Regions from separate parts of the Psychrobacillus sp. FSL K6-1415 genome, predicted to be linked through region 2. Evidence: predicted binding sites of a transcription regulator. Region 2 holds the regulator's gene; the other holds the start of a gene.

Region 1 (3,431 bases), 1.7 Mb from region 2:
AACACTTCCTTTTAAGAAAAGCGCAAGCGTCAATGTTAGCCCCGACTATCGCTGGAAGGACTTTACGCAAAGGCGTTCTTTGCCTTTTCTAAAATCCTAAAGCGACTCGAGGGGCTAGGCGCTGGAGCTAGACATATACTGAGTAAAAAGCATATTTAAAATAGGGGAAGGCCCCCTATCTTTACGATTGGTTGCCCTCGTTGGTCCGGTGTTCAGTTATATCAGTAAAGGTTCCAACATATCTAACATCTTCTCCTGTTTCATCTTTAACTGCACTAATATTTAACCATTCCAAAAATACTTCCCCATTTTTTTTGGTATTCCAAATCTCACCTTGCCACATCCCATCTTTTTGAATACACTTCCACATTTCATCATAAAATGCTTTTTCTTGACGATTAGATTTTAAGATTCTAGGAGTTTTCCCAATAGCTTCTTCCTCACTAAATCCTGTCAATTGTGTAAACGATGGGTTAACTGTAACAATTGTACCAGCTGTGTTTGTTACCATAATTCCTTGACCAGTTGATTTGAAAACTTCCTGAGCTAATTTTAATCTATCTTGATAATACATAAATACTACTAAAACTAAACTTGCCAAAGATACAGAAGATAGTAGCATAAATCCTATTGAGTACTGTCCAGTTATTGAGAAAATCGTCGCTAATAATAGTGGTGGGAAAAATCCACCTAAACCACCCATCATCGAAACAATACCATTGGCAATACCAGCTTGTTTATTGAAATAAAATGGTACTAATTTAAATATTACACCATTTCCTATTCCTGCACTAATTCCTATAACAATACATCCAATTGTATATAGCATTATAGATGGAGAGAAAGCTAATAATATTGCAGCTATTGTATAAACAGAGAATACCCCCATCAATAGGAATAGCGGTTGAAATTTATCACCTAACCACCCACCAACTGGTCTAAAAACTGTGGCTACTGCGATAAATCCAGCAGTTCTTAAACCTGCATCGACTTTATCTAATTCAAAGTTACTCACTAGGAAATTCGGTAGATAAACAGTAAATGCCACAAACGAACCAAAAGTTATGAAATAGAATAAAGAGAAAAACCAAAGCTTATCATTTTTCCAAACACCTTTAATCTGTTCGATTATAGGTGTTTTTACTTTCACCTCATGTTTATCTCCAAGAAAAATATTAATAACTATAAATACTAATAGTAATATTAAATATAATTTAACTGTCAAAGACCAACCAATTTGAGTCGCAATCATTGGAGCTGCAAAAGTAGAAATAGCAGTACCTATATTTCCTGCTCCGTAAATACCATTTACAAAACCATGTTTTTCTTTCGGAAAATATTTAGGTAATGATGTAACACCTACAGAGAAAACTGCTCCCCCAACCCCTAAAAATAGACCCCCGATTATTAAATCTATATAACTTGAAGCTTCACTTATATAAAACACGGGGAACATTAGTAGTACAAAGCTAATAAGAAATACAAGTCTTGCACCAATTACATTTGCATAATAACCAAGCGGTATACGTAATATAGATCCCAGTACTACAGGTATAGCAGTCAATATTGCTATTTTATCAGCTGGTATATCAATATCTTCTTTAATAAATGGAAGTAATGAAGAAATGATTACCCAAATCATAAAGCCTAAAACTAAGTTCATTGTCTGTAACGGCAATTGGACTTTCTTTATCATTCATATCACCTTTTCTAATTTGGTATTGAATGATTCACGTATTGATTCCCTACTATTATTTTAACTAAAATATGAAAAGTTTCTAATAGGGGACTCCCCTTAACGGCCAAGGGTATTCCCTAAAAAGATTATATTAATGTAGTTTCTTGATTTTACGGTAATTACTGAATGCTCATTCTTTGAAAATGACTCCTGTTTTAAAGTTTAAAGTATGTATTCATACGATTGTTTGTTTACTTAACACCATCATTTTAACAATAGTAACCAGGAAAAATGAGGTCGGTCCATTAAGTTCAAAACCTGTTTCTAGCGTTTTCAATATCATTGGCAGGAACTAAAAAGTAATTCGCATCCACACTCAGTAATTATTTTCTTATATTTTAAGAATAATTGAATCATATTTTATCTTTACTTGCTCTCACCTTTTAATTACTTACTCCCATCTGTGGATTACTTGCGGTCGTATAGAATTTACTTGCTCAAAGCCTATATTTACTTGCGGACTATTACCTTTTACTTGCGGAATGGATAATTTCACCAAATTACTTTCCCATTTCACAGACTGAATGTGTAGAATTGAATTACTTTTGTTTTGTTCTCTATTCACGTGGGAGAATGCAAAGGATAGTGTTTACTTGTATTTCATCGTGTTTACCATTAAGCACAAGGGATTGAACCCGTGTCCATGGAAATCGATGTGTATTTTAGTTTTCATCACTCTGTGGTGAATTTAATACAAATAGAAAAAAATAACCCATAGAGTGAAATGAGTTATTTTAAACAATTAAAGTATTCAGTTGTTCTAATAATTTATCTTGGTCCACTGCTTTCATCACTCGATCAGTCATAGGAAACAATACAGATTCTTCTTTTACAAAATGAACCATTAACACTTCGAAGGCTTCACCTGCGTCCTTCGCTATTCGTTTCATATCATCTAGGCTTAAATGATCTATACCTGCTCTAGTATGATGTAAAAAATGACCTATATATGCATCTATTTCTTCATGCTCTGCTTCGATAGTTACTATTGGACCTTGTTCTGTTCCAATATAATGCCCTAATAACGGGAAAAAGAACTTTTCTTCCTTATCAGTATGATTTTTAAGAGGCTCTAAGAAATCGATTAACAGCTTACGTAGCGCCGAGAACTCTGCACGAGCTTCAATTTCCTCATATACATCGTTTTCAAAGTTTAAAACGATCGCATGCCATTCATTCATTAAGTGCATTAAATATTGATGTTCGTTTTCTAATATTCTCATAGCTGGAACGGGACTTTGGAAATTAGCATTAGCCATTATTAAAGACCTCACTTTTTAAAATTCTAATAATTTCTTTTTCAGTGCATACTCAACTAGCTCTGGACGACTTTTTAAATCTAATTTTTCCATTATTTTTGCTTTGTGTGCTTCTACCGTTTTTACTGATATAAATAGTTTTGCAGCAATATCTTTATTGCCATAGCCTTTTGCAACTAACGGTAGAATCTCTATTTCTCTTTTGGAAAGTACTCTAAATGGATCGTCGTCTACTATATTTTGATCTTTTTTTATGAATTCTTTTACGAGAGAAGTTGCCATTTTGGGATGTATATATGTTCCCCCTTTATAAACCATGCGTATAGCGCTCAAAAGTTCCTCATCTGGTGCATTCTTTAATATGTATCCCGAAGCACCATTTTTCAATACATGGAACATATACTCCTGATCGTCATACATTGTTAAAATAAGAA
Region 2 (3,431 bases):
TTGTTTTCATATTTCACTTCTGTGCCTGAATATTTAGAGAAGATGATGCGGTCTCCCTCTTTTACGTCAAGTTCAACGCGAGTGCCGTTTTCAAGTACTCGTCCAGTCCCTGTAGCAACAACATTTCCTTCTTGCGGTTTTTCTTTAGCAGAGTCTGGAAGTACGATGCCAGATGCTGTTTTTTCCTCAGCTTCGATTAATTCGATTACGATACGATCACCTAATGGTCTTAACAAGTGAAACTACCTCCCTAAAATAGTAAAATGTAATATTATTAGCACTCTTACTCTTTGAGTGCTAACACACTTATAATAATAATTAATCACAGAACATTTTGCAAGTAAGAAGCTATCTTTTTCTTTTATTTTCTATTTCCGATACAATAAGAAAAGAAGGTACATATAGAGAGGAATAAAACTGTTTATGAAACAACAAAAAACTGGTATATACATTTTAATCGTTTACTGTATAATGCAACTATCTTCAGGTATACTTGTCCCGTTCCTACCAGAGCTTTATACCCTATTAGAAGCTAAAGGAGTGGAAAATCCAGCACTTTTCATTTCTGGTTGGTGGGTATTTCTTAGCATGGGAATCGCTACATTGATCACCCTGCTAATCATCCGTAAAGACAAGACTTACTTGAAGCCACTAAATGGTAAGCCAAGCCCAACCCTCCAAACGATCGGTTGGGGAATTGCTGGTTTCTTTCTAGTATTTGTAGGACAGGGTATTGCAGCAAGCATCGAGCTTAAATTTGGTGTGGATCCTGGATCAGAAAATACAACTCAGTTTATAGAAATTGCCCATACCGTACCATTAGCTATTTTTTCAATTGTCATTTTTGCCCCTATATTAGAGGAGCTGATATTCCGAAGAATCATTTTCGGAACTCTGTTGCCAAAAACGAATTTCTTTGTAGCCGCTTCTGTAAGTGCAATTGTGTTTGGAATTATTCACTTTGACTTTACGCACATACTACTATATGCGGTTTCCGGATTTATATTCGCATTTATCTATTACAAGACAAAGCGAATTATCGCATCAATTATCTCCCATATGTTATTAAATGGATTTGTTGTGCTAGTTCAATTTTACGGTGAGGAAATTCAACAGTTTCTTAAACAATATTCAAATATGCAGTTCCTATTTTTTCATTAATAAAAGCCTTTGACCTGTTAGCATTATGGTCAAAGGCTTTTTTTGTTATTCAGTCAGTTCATTTCTTATTAAATAAATAAGAGTCTGTAATTCTACAGAAAGATCGATGGTATGTACACGGATAGCATCGGTTGTTTGTAAACGTATTGGTGTAAAGTTTAATATCCCTTTAATAGAAGAAGCTTCTAATTGATCGGCTACTTGCTGTGCAGATCGACTTGGCAAAGTAAAAATGACCAGTTCAATTCCATATTCCTCTAGCTTTTCAAGCATAACACTCGAATGATACACAGGAATATCACTTATGGTCGTTCCTTCTACCGGAGCCTTTGTATCGAATGCCACGACAATTTTTGTATTATGGTTTTTTTGGAAATTATACTTTAGAAAAGCAGTTCCCAAACTTCCAACTCCAATGAGCGCAACATTCGCAGCCTCATCCTGATCGAGTGTTTTACGGAAAAACTCAAGTAAAGTCGGAACGTCATAACCGTAACCCTTTTTTCCAAGCGCACCAAAATGAGAGAAATCTCTCCTAATTGTTGCGGAATCGATTTTCATCGCTTCACTCAATTCCTGCGAAGAAACTCGTTTGTGCCCAGCATTATGAAAGCTTTGTAAAAATCTATAATATAATGGAAGTCTTTTCGTAGTTGCTTGAGGAATTCTCGGTATTTCTGGCTTCATAAAAATCCTCCTAGTTTAGTCAAACAAATCGTTATTATCTTACTAGACATTTCTACCATTGTAAACCTAGAGCGTTGCAACGACAAGCCCTATCTATTACACTAAGGATAGAATTGAGGTGCGAATAATTGTGATTGTTTTACAAGTCAATCAAATAACAAAATCCTTTAACGGTGAAGATATATTAACTAACGTAAAGCTAGAGGTTCAGGATCGAGACCGGGTTGCCCTTGTTGGTAGAAACGGTGCCGGAAAATCTACACTACTTAAAATAATAGCAGGTGAAATGTCGTATGATTCAGGCGAAATAATTATGCCAAAAAATATTCGTCTTGGCTATTTAGAACAGCATGCAGGTCTCGAATCTAAATTGACAATCTGGGAGGAAATGAAGACAATCTTTAGTCATCTCATTAACTCTGAAAAAGAGCTTCGTTCCCTAGAATCACAAATGGCAGACCCTACTATATATGAAGATACTGAAGCTTATGCAAGAGTGGCAGCAACGTACGATGAATTACAGTTAGCCTTTAATGAGGCAGGTGGCTATCGCTTCGAATCAGATATACGCTCTATATTACACGGCATGCAGTTTTTCCCAGATGATTATGATAAGCCTGTCCAAGCATTGTCAGGAGGACAAAAAACGAGGCTAGCACTTGCAAAAATGCTTCTAAGTAAGCCAGACTTGCTAATCCTCGATGAGCCTACCAACCATTTGGACATTCAAACGCTAAGCTTTTTAGAAAACTATCTGAAAAATTATAGCGGTGCAGTTCTTATCGTCTCACATGACCGTTACTTTTTAGACCAAGTAGTCAACTTTGTTTACGAAGTATCTCGGCATAATGTAGTAAGATACGTTGGCAACTACAGTTCGTACTTAACGCAAAAAGCAAAAAACTATGAGTTAGATAGAAAGAAGTATGAAAAACAGCAAGAGGAAAAAGCAAAGCTCGAGGATTTTGTCAGTAAAAATCTTGCCCGTGCCTCTACAACTAAAATGGCTCAATCTAGACGTAAAGTTATTGAGAAAACAGATTGGATGGAATCCCCAGATGGTGATGAAAAATCTGCTTCTTTCGGATTTACTATCGATCGACCAAGTGGCAATGACGTACTTCGTCTGGAGCAAATTGCAGTTGGCTATCCAAACAAAACTGTTTCATCGAATATTTCCTTCTCTGTGTACAAGCAAGACCGCATTGCACTCGTTGGACCAAATGGAGTGGGCAAATCAACTTTACTAAAAACAATTATGAAACAATTAAATGCCGCTGATGGGAAAATCCAGTATGGTACGAATGTCCAATTTGGATACTATGATCAAGAACAAGCTGCATTAACTGGCAACAAAACAGCTTTACAAGAACTATGGGATGAATGGCCGTTGATGAATGAACGAGATGTCCGCACTGTATTAGGCCGTTTCTTGTTTTCAGGAGATGATGTACAAAAAACGGTATCTACACTATCCGGTGGTGAAAAGGCAAGACTCGCTCTTGCAAAGCTAATGCTTTTAAAAGCGAACACACTCGTACTCGATGAGCCTACCAACCATTTAGACTTAGACAGTAAAGAAG

What was found. Region 2 encodes Rex, which represses fermentation and respiration genes when NADH is low (regulators of the CRP and FNR family bind a similar motif). Its sites were predicted from a motif close to TTGTGAAATATTTCACAA; they were not measured.
Region 1: MKY60_RS08770 (nitrate/nitrite transporter) is a predicted target of Rex. The motif match lies at 1,766-1,783, and genes of this name have one in related genera.

What each region holds. Positions count from the first base shown of each region.
Region 1 is NZ_JBBOOQ010000001.1:1,884,637-1,888,067, reverse strand. Features, by position in the region: gene MKY60_RS08770 (nitrate/nitrite transporter) at 182-1,696, opposite strand; gene MKY60_RS08765 (hemerythrin domain-containing protein) at 2,473-2,997, opposite strand; gene MKY60_RS08760 (response regulator) at 3,016-3,431, opposite strand, start outside.
Region 2 is NZ_JBBOOQ010000001.1:3,585,329-3,588,759, forward strand. Features, by position in the region: gene groES (co-chaperone GroES) at 1-236, opposite strand, end outside; gene MKY60_RS17550 (CPBP family intramembrane glutamic endopeptidase) at 424-1,161, shown strand; gene MKY60_RS17555 (redox-sensing transcriptional repressor Rex) at 1,207-1,848, opposite strand; gene MKY60_RS17560 (ABC-F family ATP-binding cassette domain-containing protein) at 1,979-3,431, shown strand, end outside.